Regions from separate parts of the Ruegeria sp. BC2 genome, predicted to be linked through region 2. Evidence: riboswitches for the same ligand, from Rfam matches in the RefSeq annotation. Region 2 holds a riboswitch; each other region holds the start of a gene.

Region 1 (4,481 bases), on a different contig from region 2:
GTCGCCCAGCTTTTCTCGAAATCATCCATGATGTTGACGCCGCCTGCGGCCTCGATCAGAGCGGTCGGCATGGCATAGCGGCCGGCAGTGAACGGCGTATCCTCGCCGCTGTCATAGACAAAGACACGCAGCGGTTCGTCCGAAGGATTCAGGCTGAATGTGATCTCAGCAAGTTCGGCCTTATATCCCTGGACCAGCTTTTGCGCCCTGTCTTCGACACCGAAGATACGACCGAGGTTCAGAAGATCGTTGTACATGTCGCTCATGCTGGCTTTGGGCTTGTCGCCGATATGGATGCAGCTTTCAGTCAGTTCGTAGGTTTTGATCCCGAAAGGTTCGAGCGTCTCTGGCGTCACCTCGCCACCCACTTTCATCCCGTAGTTCCAGCCCGCGAAATAGAAATCGGCATCTGCGCCGACCAGCACCTCTTTGCTGGGATACTTGGCCGACAGCTCGGGCAGTTGCTGCACTCCGGCGCGCATGTCCTCGTCCAACGTCTTCCAGCCGGAAATGCCGGTATATCCCACCATTCGGTCGGCCAGGCCCAGCACCAGCATCATTTCCGTCAGGTTCACGTCGTTCGAGATCGCCGCCTTGGGCGGTTCGTCAAAGGTGACGGTTCGATTGCAACTTTGCACGGTGGTTTCCGCGATCGCGGTATTGGCGGCCAAAGCCAAGCCCAGGACTAGGGTGGTCGGTTTCATTCCAAGCTTCCTTCTGGTTGGGGATTGGGGAGTTGATAGGTCAGGTGAGGTTTGTGACTGAGGCTGAGTTGCTCTTGCCGGGCGGTGACATCGAACGTGTCAGAGACCAGCCTGTCACTCAGCACTGTCTGGGTTGGGCCAAAGCCGCAGGGTCGACCGTTCTTCAGAATCAGAACACGGTCGCAGACATCGGCGGCCAGGTTCAGATCGTGCAGCGAGGTGACGATCGTCAGGTCGAGGTCCCGGATCAGCCGCAACACCTCTAGCTGGTTGCGGATGTCCAGGTGGTTGGTAGGCTCGTCCAGCACAAGAATCCGGGGTTCCTGGGCAAGGGCGCGCGCGACCATCACACGCTGACGCTCGCCGCCGGACAGAGTGGCCAGCCCACGGTCGGCAAACCCTTGCAGATCCATTCGGTGCAGCGCGGATTCGATGATCTGGTGGTCACGACTGCCGGGCGTGGACAGGCCCAACCGGTGCGGCACCCGCCCCAACGCCACGATGTCGCGCACGGTCAGCGCGAAATCCGAGGGCTGCTCCTGCAGCACGGCGGCAACCTGACGCGCCAGCGCCCTGGGGGCCATTCTTTTGACGGACCCGCCGTCCACCAGAATGTCGCCCGAGGACGGACGGTGATAGCCGTAGATCATCCGCAGAAGGGTTGTCTTGCCGGCACCGTTGGGCCCCACAACCCCCATGACCTGCCCGCGCATCAGCGCAAAACTGGTCTCGTGCAGCACCAACGGCGCTCGTTTTCGCGGCGCCCAGGTGACGGTATCCACCGACAGCAAAGGCGCGCTCATGAGGCGCAATCCGCATTTTCCGAAGACGCAGCCATCGCGGCTGGAATGCGGGCCAGCGTCGCGTGGCGAAGCCCGGCCGGGCGGTCGACCGAGCTGCACCATCCATCGCGCAACTGCTGGTACAGCCGGGCGAATTCCACCAATGCCCCGGTCTCTTCAGACGTCAGGCCGCCAAACAGGTAAGATGCCTTGCCCGGCGCGTGATAGGCGACGGTACAGGGTCGGGTGCACCCGGCCATGCAGGCCGCACCGGAAACGTCAAAACCTGCCAAACCGTCGTCTTCGGCCAGCGCGGCGCGCAATCGTCCGATCAGGTCAGGCCCGGGGCGTACGGCTGCGCTCTTGGGTCGGCAAGATAGGCAAACCGTGATGTGATGTGTTGATTGTCGGTTCATTTCGCCCTCCGCGAAATCGCGGGGCGGAAAGGGAACCAGTCATGTCAGCGGCGTAAGCCGAAAATGCCATCTTGGCCTCCTTCCGGGACACCCCGCCCGGGTTGAGTTGCGTTTGATGATGGCAGGTCTCCTGACTCGCGGTGTATGGCTTGCCCCGCCTTCCCAGACCTATCGGCCCAGTGGCATCCGGGGGTCGCACACCGCCTACAGTTGCGGGGGCAGTCACGGAGTTGGCGTCAGAACGGCGCCGCACCGTATTCCCTTTTACCCGACCGCCGAAACGATCGGGAACCATCAGCGCCAATCTCATCCATGAAACCGATTGCACTGTCAACGACGTTCTGGGCGGCTGCACAATGGAGGTGTCCCGGCGACCCTTCGGCACCACCTGAGCGACAGACCGGGCGGTGAATTACGTCGTTCTGACCAACTGGCTTAAGATGGCCCGGAAGGTCCCGAAACACGGCGGTGCAAGCGGGCTGACTGCCAAGCCTCCGTGAGCGGCCTCGCCTTTTCTCTTTGAATGCAGAAGCCTATCGTTGGCAAGCGTACAAAATTTACGCGCGGAAAAATCATTGATTTATCCTGTGATTGATTCAAACATACGAATTCGACACAACTTTAGCTTTACCTCCGTTGTTGTCGCTGTCGCCCGTTTCGTCGGGCCCTTCCGACTGCTGGAGTGAGTGCTGGCGGTCGGAAGGCATTTCAAAAAGATCAGCGTTGGGAGGACGCGGTGCCCGGTCTTAACGTACGAACCCTTCCTCGAAACTTCGCACCGGTTTTTGCCCATGACGTCATTGCGTCAGCACGCTTTGTTTTCGGTCCCGGGGATCGGCAGAATATCTGTCTGCCAGCCATGTCTTTGGCGGCAAAACCGGGGACCGCATAGACGTGAGCACGCAAAAAGGACCACCTATTCCACAAGTATCAACAAACCCAAAAGGAGAAGAAAGTGATTAACAAAGTCATGATGATTTCAGGCGCGACGTGTTTCGTACTGCTAGCGGCCTGTGACGACACCAGCACGTCAAGCGCACCTGCCGAACTGACACCCGCTCAACAGGCGTGTCTGCGAGACGTGGCCAAAACAACAAACAATTCGCAAGTGGTCGTGCTCTCATCCGCGTTCAGCGAGGCTGGAACACAAGTTACCGTTGGGGTTGGAGAGGATCGGGCTCCGTGGAATTGTATTGCCTACAGTGATGGCGCGACAGCTGGTATCGAGTTCCTCGGCGACGAAGGCGCGTTGTGACCGGTTTGATGCGTAGCCGAAATCGGCTGCGCAGCACTGGCTTGATACGCTGAGGTCCGGCTTGGTCTGCAGAATAACCATCATCGCGTTCGCGACCCTTTACCTGTTGGCGTTGTTTGCGTTTGTGACGGGCACTTTTGGCTGGTTTGGACAGGAACGAGACCCATTGTCCGGCGTATTCCTTTTGCCGCTGGGTCTGCCTTGGGTCCTTGCGTTGGACCTTTTCTCAGAGTCGGCCAAACCGTGGCTCGCGGCGATTGCACCGGTGCTCAACCTGTTGGCACTGGTTTTGATATGCAGATGGGCACGTGGTTTGCGCCAGGAATGAAGGCGGAACTCTTTCCCGCAAAATAGGAGGAAAACATGGGAAAAGTGATCTTGGGGCTTGTGATCGGGCTCATCCTCGGTGTGGTTGGAGCGATGACCTTGGGCGGCGGGGCCGCGATGGGTGTCGGCGTTGCGACAGGCTTGTCCGCCGGTGTGTGCACCACATTGAAGGGAGCTCAGGCCGAGAACCTGATCACCGCCGAGCAAGCAGATCAGATCCTCAATCGCGTGAACTCCGAGATGGCATCATTGCAAGGAATTGAAACGACGGACGAGATCGTCGGCAGCGCACAGGCATGCGATGAATTTCTGGCAAAGTTGCGGGAAGCGAAGTGAGGTTTCTGCTCACCGGAAACACAACATTTACGATAGACCGACAGAGGACCTGCTTATGAAACGCAGTTTTTGGAATCTTTTAACACCCGCACTTGCGATCAGCGGAACGGCCGCCCTGGCCATGTCAGACGCCGACGACGCGTGTATCGACCATCTGCGACAGGTCGGTGGACCGGACGGTCAATCCGGTACGATCGAAAGCTCACAGTTCTCGGAAGCCGGCACGCTCGTCATGCTGCGTGACGCCGGCGGAACACTTTGGCGCTGCATTGCGTACAAGGACGGAAGCATTGGCGAGATGTCGGTTGTCGAGGCGATGGATGATGGTGGCGGAGCCATGGACGGCGCTTCCGGGTCTACAGGTAGCCAGCGCGTCACATTCGATGCCGGATCCACCGGCGCCGAGCTCGTCGGCCAACTCGCGCCAGGGGAATCGCAGCAATACGTTCTTGGCGCGAAGAACGAACAGTTCCTTTACGTCCGCGTTGCTCCGCGAGATGGATCCCTGGACTACGTCATTCGCAACCCCGATGGGTCTGAATTGCTGGGATTGATGTCTGCGGACAAGGAGTATCGCGGACAGCTGTGGCAATCCGGCGATCATGTTGTCGAGGTCATCAACCGCGGCAGCTCTGCCGTCGACTACAACGTCATTTTTGGA
Region 2 (4,481 bases):
GATAGACCTGCGCATGATCCATGACCTGATGGGTGTAAGTCAGCGCCTCGTCGGCATCGACGCAGCCAGTCAGCACGATCATCGGCACCCGGTCCTGCAGCGCGTTGGCCACGACATTGATGCCGTTCATGGCCCCAGGACCCAGAGTCGCCACCAGAACCGCCGGCGCGCCGTCGCGGTGGTGCACCGCCTCGGCCATGAAACCGGCCGAGTTTTCGTGCTTGGTCAGGTGAAAGGTGATCCCGGCCTGTTCCAGCGCATCGACCAGGGTCAACACCTCGCCCCCGGGCATGCCGAATGCGTGGCGGCACCCGGCCTCGTACAGCCGTTGCGCCAGAAGGTCCGCAGCGCGGGGGGACAGGTCCTGCATCGAACAAGCTCCGTAAGTTCCGTTGCGCAGCAGATTGCGGAGGTTCCGGGCCGGTGCAAGCCGCATCACGTCAGTGTGACTATTTGACAGCCATCTGGGCGATGGCGGCGAATTTGGCGTCCAACTCTGCGGCAATCGCGGGCAAGGCGTCGGAGCCACCGTTGTAGGGGGCAAAGACCAAAGTGGGCGTTTTGTAGGACAGCGTCGCGGTCCCGTCCTCGTTTTCCGTGACGTACAGGCGGATCGGCGCCTCGATCATCGCGGGCACCGATTGTTCCAGAACCCGCACCGCATAGTCGTTGTTGAAGACGCCGATCACCCGATTGCCCGGAATGGTGATGCCGCGCGCGGCGGCGGCCTTGGTGGGCCCGGCCTGCGTTACCACGATCAGACCGTTTGCCTTGACCGCTGCGATCGTGTCGGCCACCAGCGCGTCATGGGTCTTGGTCGTCGGGTGGACGGCCCAACCCGGCCGTGGTTCGATATCGGCAGCAAGCGCGGGCAGCGCCAGCAGGCCGAGGAAAAACATAAGACGTTTCATCACGGGCTCTCCAGGTCGTGGTTGGCCCAAGTCTTCCCGAATTCCCGGGTGCGTACAGTCACAATATCGTGGGCGGCGGGCTTGCGCCGGGGGTGCGAAACCCGCACAAGCGACAGTGTGAAACGGAAAAGGCAGGCGAGTGGCATGCGTGTTTTGATCTGCAGCAGCTGCGCGGGCGAGCGCGACTTGCCGGCCGAGCGTCAGGCCGTATCGGACGCCCTGCGCGCTGCGGGCGTGGACGGGCAGGTCGAGATCGCCGAGCACGCCTGTTTCAGCGGTTGCAATGAGCCGACCGTGGTGGCGATGCAGGGGGAAAGCCTGGCGTCCTACGTGTTTTCGGGGATCGATCCGGTTGCCGATGCCGATGACATTGCGGCGACCTGCCGGACCATTCTGAACAGCCCGAATGGCTGGATCGAAGACGCCCGGCCGTGCGGGCGGCTTCGCTTGTGTCTGCGGGCGCGGATCCCCGCGTTTCAGTCCACCTGAACCGTGACCGAGGCGCTGACCGGCACCCCATCCACGGCCAGCGGGCTGTGGCTGTTGGCGTTCAGCGAGACCTCGATGGTAGTGTCGCCCTTGGGCAGGTCCGAAATGTGCATCCAGTTGCCATAAAGCCGGGCCAGCTTGACGCCGTTTACATAGACATGCGCATGGCCTTCGCCGGGCTTGTTGTCCAGCGAGGCGTTCTCCGGCGAGAAGCGGAAGTTTTTTGGCATCACATGCAGGTTCCAACCCGCCATCGGGTCGGGGGAGACGGCGATCTCCAGCCCCGGCGCGTCCGGTCCGGCGGGCAGGTTGATGGCGGCGCTGTGGTCATGGGCCATGGCCTCGGCGTGATGGCCGCCATGTTGGGCGGGGTCGGAATGGTCGTGGCCATCGAAGGTGACGCCGTTGGCCGCGGCCAGCACGAACCCGGCACCCCCACCAAAGACCAGACCGATCGCGAAAAGAGCAAGCGAGCGTGTCATCATGTTTCCTTGAAAAGCAAATGACCCGCCGGTTGGGCGCCGGCGGGTCGTGGGATTTCGGGGATCAGGCCGCGGCTTCGACGCGCTTGCCCTCGCTTTGCCAGAAATACCCGGCAAACGAACCCAGCAGCACCCAGGCCACAAGGCCGACGCCAAAGGCGCGTGCTGCGAACAGGGCCCCGATCTCGGTCGGAACCGGCCCGGTGAACACGTCGGGTTCCGGCGCGCCGATCAGGTGCGGGGCCATCAACAGCACGGCCGCAACCAGATAGCTGACGATGTTGCCACCAAAGGCGATCAGCCACATGGCCACACCAGCAGCCGCGACGGTTGCCCACCACCAGATCTGCCGCGCGAACACATCGGCTGCGGCAACACCCGGAACCTCGGGGGCCAGGGTGAAGCCCGGCGCCAGGTGAAAGGCGATGAAACCGGCAAGCCCCCATAGCACGCCCGTGCGCCCGTCAACCGGGTGGCCTTGCGCCTCGGCCAGCGACATCAGGGCGACCAGAACCAGCGCATAGCCGGTATAGGTCAGCATGGTGAACACCACGCTCAACCCGTCGCGGGTCAGGTCCGAGAACATGCCCGGCAGTTCGGGATGGGCCGAGACGGCTTCGGCTCCGAAATGCACCAGCTCTCCGGATTCATAGAGTTCAGCATGCAGCAACACGGGTTGCACGAATACCAACTGCAGCAGGGCGACGATCAACCCGGCTGCAGCACCAGCGAACAACGCGCTGGTCAGAATGCGACTGAACATTGGTTTAGTGGCAGGGGAAGCCGGTTGCGTGGCGCACGTCATGGGCGGCGTCATGCAGCGCCGATGCCTGAACGTGACCGGCTAGGGTGATGATCCCCAGGCCCAGGGCCGCCGCGAACACTGCCGAAAGAATGCCAGCGCGTGCCGTTGATGCGGTTTGCGTTTGTGTCGTCATTTTCTGTCCTCCTGTGCCGCCGCACCCGACGGCCGGTGTTTCATTGTGCGCCTGGCAGGTCTCCTGGCTTGCGGGTCAGCGCCTTTGTTCGCCTTCCCCCCGAACGGATCGGGAGTGGCTGGTTGAACAGGGCTCACCGCTTACAGTCGCGGGGGCGGCTTTGGATTTGACCTGCGCGCAGGCCGCACCAAATTCCCTCTTAGCATCCGGATGTCTCCGGCAGGACCAGACCCGTCCATTTAGACGTGAATGCCGCTGTGGCGCAATCGCCATTTGCGACCTTTCGCGTCAATTCCCGCGCTTTTTCAGAACATAGATATCCATGATCCACCCGTGCCAGGCGCGGGCCTCGGTGCGGGTGCGCAGGATCTCATCGGCCACATCGGCCAGCGGACCTTTGATCAGGATCTGCTCGGGCATACCCACGTAAGCCCCCCACCAGATGTCAAAATCGGCCATGTCCAGCGTCTGGAACGAACATTCGCCATCCAGCATCACCGCAACCGTATCGGCGTCGCTGGGCCAGCCCTCGTCGCGGATACGCCGGCCGGTGGTCACCAGATAAGGCGCGCCGATCTCGTTGATCGGCATGGCATGGGCCGCCGTCAGCGCCTGCAGCGCCGTGATGCCGGGAATCACCTTGGTGTTCGGCTGCGGGTCCAGCCGCGCCGCGATTCGCAGCGAGCTGTCGTAGAGCGACGGGTCGCCCCAGATCAGCAGGGCGACGGTGCGCGCCTCGGGGTGCCGGGCCATTGCCTCCTCCCAGCGCAGGGCGATCGCGTCGTGCCATTCATCCACGCCGCGCAGATAAGCATCCTGCGACCGGCGTTCGGGAATGTCGAAATAGGCGATTTGGGGCGGTGTGTCAGTGACCTTGCGGATGATTTCCTCGCGCACGCCGGCCAGATCGGCCTTGTTGGCGCCCTTGCGGGGGATCAGGATCAGATCGGCCGCGCGGATCGCCTGCGCGCCCTGAAAGGTCACGTGGTCCGGGTTGCCGGTGCCGATCCCGATCAAGACCAGATCAATCATCGTCGAACTCCGCCAGCGGACCATAAAGGATCAGCGCAGGTGCAGTGCCGACCTCGGAGCCCAGGCGCTCGGCCAGGGCGCCGACGGTGGACCGGTGCAGCGATTGCTCAGGCGTCGAGACCGACTCGGCCATCAGCGCTGGGGTGTCCAGCGGCAGCCCATGCGCGTGCAGCGCCTGCGCCAGCAGGGGAAAGGTGCGCTTGCCCATGAACACCACCGTCGTCGCACCCGGGTCGGCCAGCGCGGGCAGGTTCAGATCCTCGGGCAGCTTGCCGCTGACATCGTGGCCGGTGACGAATTGCACCCGCCGCGCAGTCAGGCGCCGGGTCAGCGGGATGCCCGCAGCCGCAGCCGCCGCAATGGCCGAGGGGATACCCGGAATGATCTCGTACGCGATCCTGGCAGCGCGCAGGGCCACCAGCTCCTCCTCTAGCCGTCCGAACAGGCCGCCATCGCCCGATTTCAGCCGCACGATCCGCTGGCCGGTCTGGGCGTACTCGACCAGCAGGCGGCTGACATGGTCCTGCTTGGGCGAGGGCCGCCCGGCGCGCTTGCCCACGCCCACAAGGTCGGCCTCCTTGCGCGCATGGCTCAGGATCGGCCCGCTGCTGAGATCGTCGAACAGTACC
Region 3 (4,481 bases), on a different contig from region 2:
CCAGTCCCAGCATCGCGCGCACCTGGTCGGCGGTGGTTTCGCCGGCACCATGGCTGATTGCCTGATCCAGCAGCGAGGTCGCATCCCGGGCCGAGCCTTCGGCGGCGCGGGTGATCAGTGCCAGCGCGTCATCCGAGATTTCCGCGCCCTCGGCGGTGGCGATCTTGCGCAGCAGGCCGATCATCACTTCGGGCTCGATCCGGCGCAGGTCGAACCGTTGGCAGCGCGACAGCACGGTGACCGGAACCTTGCGGATCTCGGTCGTGGCGAAGATGAATTTCACATGCTCGGGCGGTTCCTCCAGCGTTTTCAACAGCGCGTTGAAGGCGCTGGTCGACAGCATGTGGACTTCGTCGATGATGTAGATCTTGTACCGCGCGCTGGCCGCGCGATAGCGCACGCTGTCGATGATCTCGCGGATGTCGTTCACGCCGGTGCGGCTGGCGGCGTCCATTTCCAGCACGTCCACATGGCGGCCTTCCATGATGGCCACGCAATGCTCGCACTGGCCGCAGGGTTCGGTCGTTGGGCCGCCATTGCCGTCGGGGCCGATGCAGTTCATGCCCTTGGCGATGATCCGGGCCGTGGTCGTCTTGCCGGTGCCGCGGATGCCGGTCATGATGAAGGCCTGCGCGATCCGGTCCGCCTCGAACGCGTTTTTCAGCGTGCGCACCATAGCATCCTGACCGACCAGGTCGGCAAAGGTTTCCGGGCGGTATTTTCGGGCGAGAACCTGATAGGCGGGGCTGGACTGTGTGGTCATGTCTGCTCTGACGGATTCGTACTGACAATGCAGGGTAGAGTTCCCGGTGCCCCACGTCCACAGCGCCGGTGCAGGTTTTTCGCTTTGGCGAGCGCGCGGTGTGAGGCATACTGCGCGGATCAAGTTCAATCAGCCAGTTTCGGGGGGAACGTCTGATGACAAATCTTGTGGTTCATGCATTGCAGGTGGGCGGCGGTACGCTGGCCCTGACCTCGGTTCCCGGCGGTGGCGGCGACTATGAGGGAGACCTAGACCTGATTTCAGCTTGGGCGCCGGGGCTGGTGATTTCGATGACAACCCTTGCCGAACTGGTTGCCGTGGGTGCGGGCGAATTGGGTTGTGACATCCATCGGCGCGCCTGTCGGTGGGCACATCTGCCGGTCGCAGACTTCTCGGCGCCGTCGACCGAGATATCCGGCCGCTGGCCCGCAGTCAGCGCCGCCGCCCGCCATGCGCTGTCGGGCGGCGGGCGGGTACTGGTCCACTGCCGGGGCGGTTGCGGACGGTCGGGCATGGTTGTTCTGCGCTTGATGATCGAATGCGGCGAGCAGCCGGAACAGGCTCTGAAACGCCTGCGGGCCGTACGCCCCTGCGCGGTCGAAACCGATGCTCAGATGGATTGGGCCGCCGCCCCGGCGCGCGAGGCTCTGGCGACCTGACCTTCAGGCGGTTGCGCGGAACTCGCGCTCGGCCCTGACCACGGGCATGATCGCCGTAGCCTGCAGCATCGCACAGGGTCGATCACTGATGACCTGCGCGGGCAGGGCGTCGCTCTGGTCGTCAAACAGCATGTCGGCATAGGTTTCAAGACAGTCGGACGGGGTGTCGGCGGCCGCTCCGCAATACACGCGGATCCGTTCGGAACGTGCATCGAACCGCGCCGTGCAGCCATGTTCGCAGTGGGCCAGTTCGCCGCTGCCTTCCACTTGGAAGTCGGGGGATGTCGCGGCCTGCGCCGTCGCCATTGCCTGCGCGATGGCCCGTGCCATGCGCGCCAGTGCCGGGCAGGTCTTTCCGGTGCGCTGGCAGATGGTTGCCGCGAATTCATGGGTGTCGGTCTTCCAAATCATGTTGCGCCCTCCGCGCGCTGGGCGGGGTGGATTTGGACAGACGCCGGTTTCAAGGCCAGACCCTGCCCGGACACCCCGTCCGAGTTTCGGTTTCACGTTTGATGGCAGGTCTCCTGACTTGCGGGTCTTTGCTTTGCCGACCTTCCCAACCTTGCGGTCAGTGGTATTTCGGCATCGCTCTCCGCCTACAGTTGCGGGGGCAGTCGCGGCCTTGGTCCGCTCCGGAGTTCCGGGTTGGACCGCACCGTGTTCCCTTTTCATCCCGGACCGAAACGGCACGGGAACCATCCCCTCATCGCTAGCGGTGTATCCGGGATCGAGTCAAGACGGTTTCAGCCCGGTTGCCGGAGTGAGTCCCAAGGGAACAGATCAGGCAGTCTGCGCAGCACATTCGAATCCCTGCGGGCACGGGCCAATTGCCAGCCGCCCTGCATTACGATGAACAGGGTGTCCGCAGCATTTTCAGGGTCGGAAACTCCGAACCGCGCGGCGTGATTTCGAACTTCGACGATCCAGCTTTCATACAGACGGTCGGCATGTTCCCGAAACGCGCGGTTGTCGGGACTTTCGAAAAGGGTGGCGGCGATGGGGCAGGTCTCCCATTGGGCCGAGGTGTCGAACAGCTTCGCGATCTTGTGGCACAGGGTGATGACCCCGTCGCGAAAATCCGCGGCGTCGTTGAATGCCGCAGCAATCATGCTCAACATCCCGTCCGAAGCCCAACTGGCCGCCGCCAGGGCCAAATCCGGCTTGCCCTTTGGAAAATGGTGATAAAGCGAACCCTTGGGGGCCTGCGCTTCGGCCAGCAATTCCGCCAGACCGACACCGTTATAGCCCGAGCGCTGGAACAGTTGGGCGGCAGTCACAATCAGGCGATCTTTGGTGTTTGGTGGACGTTGGGTCATGCAGGCCAAATATTGACAGGCCTAGACCAATTGGTCCAGACACAAAGTATTAGACCGATCGGTCCAGAGTGTTTGGAGGCAAAGATGTTGGATTCGCAGCACGCGGTTGACGTGGAAGACTTTCAGTTTCCGTCGGGCCAGACCCAGCTGGCGGCGCGGCTTTACACTCCGGCGGTCGAGCCGCAAACCGTTGTTGTGCTCAACGGCGCAACAGGAGTGCCACGTGACTACTATCAGCACTTTGCTCGCTGGCTGGCCGCCGAGCGCGGTATGGCTTGCCTGACATATGATTACCGGGATTTCGAGCATTCGCTGATCGGGCGGCTGAAGGACTCGAAGGCCACGATGGCGGACTGGGCGCTGATCGACATGCCCGCAGCGCGTGCCGAGATGCGCCGTCGCTACCCGCAGGCAAAACTGTGGGTGATCGGGCATTCGGTCGGTGGAATGCTGGGTCCGCTGCAACCGGAAATCGAACAGATCGACCGGATGATCTGTGTGTGCGCAGGTTTGGTGACGGTGGCCGATCACCCGTGGCCCTACAAGGGCTTGGCGACTTTGTTCTGGTATGGCCATGTGCCACCTCTGGTGCGTCTTCTGGGGTACCTGCCGGGGAAACTTCTGGGATTCGGAGCCGACTTGCCGGCGGGCGTCTATTGGCAATGGCGCAAGTGGTGTACATCGCCCACCAGCTATCTGCCCGAACTTGGTGACACGCTTCCCCAGGCGGATTGGAGCCGGGCGAACGCCACGGCGGATATCATTGCGTTCGAGGATGACCAGACAGTGCCACCGCCCGCCGTCTGGCGGCTGGCTGAGCTCTATGGTCCGACCGCCCGTCGGCACTTGTTGGAGCCCAAGGATTTCGGACTGTCCGAAATCGGTCATATCGGCGCCTTCGCCCGGCGCAGCAGTGCCGTTTGGCCGCGATTGATCGCCTGACCCGCCCGCAAGCGCGGTTTTCAGGAACAACGACGAAATGCAGAGGTTTGATTGACCCGGCCGAATACGCGGAGCGGCGTCAAGTGAGAGGTTGGACATCGACCCAAGCGGGGCTCGTTGTGGCTGCTTCCTTCCGGACCTGACCAGGTTGGCGAGGCGCTTGCCCGCGCCAACCTCTCGACCGCCGATATAGGCATCACGCAGCCGCTTGGCAACCCGTCACAAAGACAGGCGTACCCGAAGAAACCCGCGCGCGTCCTGCCCGTCGGTGGTGGCTGCAAAGTGGTCGAGCTCGTGCAGGTAGTTCGCAGCGCGTGGCCCGGTCTTCAGAATCACGGACCGGCCCGCCTGCGGAACAAAGGAAAAGCTCTGGGCGGTGTTTTCCACCGGATCTGGCCCCAATCGTCCCGCCAGATAGTCGCGCAAGATACCCTGGAGGCTCAGTGGCGGCACCGGGATCAGGCGGGCCGGGTCTGGGACGGGAAAGTTGCCGCCGCCATTGGCTCGGTAGCTGTTTGATGCAACGACGAATTGTTCATCCGGATCGACGGGGCGGCCCTGAAAGGCAAGATCGCGCAGGCGGGAATGGGACGTGTCGATCAACTGGCCGCTTAAATCATATCGTGCGGGCTGGGTCAGATCGAACCTGTAGGTCACCCCATGCAGCACGTCGAAATTGTGCCCGGTGCCCTCGGGGTTGATCAGAACCTGCTCGTCGCTGTTGCCAAGTTGGGAAAACTGGGCAGCCGACATCTCCAGCCACTCGGCGATCTGGCGGCCATCCAGCAGCATGGCGGCCAG

The links. Region 2 has a riboswitch for cobalamin ahead of ACR0CU_RS08635 (CbtB domain-containing protein). Riboswitches for the same ligand answer to the same signal wherever they lie in the genome.
Region 1: linked by a shared signal. The riboswitch ahead of ACR0CU_RS15685 (DUF1636 family protein) and the one ahead of ACR0CU_RS08635 (CbtB domain-containing protein) in region 2 are both predicted to bind cobalamin.
Region 3: linked by a shared signal. The riboswitch ahead of ACR0CU_RS10540 (hypothetical protein) and the one ahead of ACR0CU_RS08635 (CbtB domain-containing protein) in region 2 are both predicted to bind cobalamin.

What each region holds. Positions count from the first base shown of each region.
Region 1 covers NZ_JBQFUQ010000004.1:132,884-137,364, reverse strand. Annotated here, with positions in the region: gene ACR0CU_RS15695 (ABC transporter substrate-binding protein) at 1-704, opposite strand, end outside; gene ACR0CU_RS15690 (ABC transporter ATP-binding protein) at 701-1,507, opposite strand; gene ACR0CU_RS15685 (DUF1636 family protein) at 1,504-1,902, opposite strand; cobalamin riboswitch at 2,006-2,213, opposite strand; gene ACR0CU_RS15680 (hypothetical protein) at 2,858-3,157, shown strand; gene ACR0CU_RS15675 (hypothetical protein) at 3,521-3,820, shown strand; gene ACR0CU_RS15670 (hypothetical protein) at 3,876-4,481, shown strand, end outside.
Region 2 covers NZ_JBQFUQ010000001.1:1,734,248-1,738,728, reverse strand. Annotated here, with positions in the region: gene ACR0CU_RS08660 (thiamine pyrophosphate-binding protein) at 1-370, opposite strand, end outside; gene ACR0CU_RS08655 (DUF302 domain-containing protein) at 450-911, opposite strand; gene ACR0CU_RS08650 (DUF1636 family protein) at 1,056-1,400, shown strand; gene ACR0CU_RS08645 (hypothetical protein) at 1,388-1,882, opposite strand; gene ACR0CU_RS08640 (CbtA family protein) at 1,947-2,645, opposite strand; gene ACR0CU_RS08635 (CbtB domain-containing protein) at 2,650-2,820, opposite strand; cobalamin riboswitch at 2,857-3,065, opposite strand; gene cobF (precorrin-6A synthase (deacetylating)) at 3,109-3,852, opposite strand; gene cobA (uroporphyrinogen-III C-methyltransferase) at 3,845-4,481, opposite strand, start outside.
Region 3 covers NZ_JBQFUQ010000002.1:50,614-55,094, reverse strand. Annotated here, with positions in the region: gene ACR0CU_RS10550 (DNA polymerase III subunit gamma/tau) at 1-763, opposite strand, end outside; gene ACR0CU_RS10545 (protein-tyrosine phosphatase family protein) at 919-1,422, shown strand; gene ACR0CU_RS10540 (hypothetical protein) at 1,426-1,833, opposite strand; cobalamin riboswitch at 1,920-2,135, opposite strand; gene ACR0CU_RS10535 (TetR/AcrR family transcriptional regulator) at 2,166-2,738, opposite strand; gene ACR0CU_RS10530 (alpha/beta hydrolase family protein) at 2,823-3,680, shown strand; RNA gene ffs (signal recognition particle sRNA small type) at 3,762-3,860, opposite strand; gene ACR0CU_RS10520 (bifunctional 2',3'-cyclic-nucleotide 2'-phosphodiesterase/3'-nucleotidase) at 3,900-4,481, opposite strand, start outside.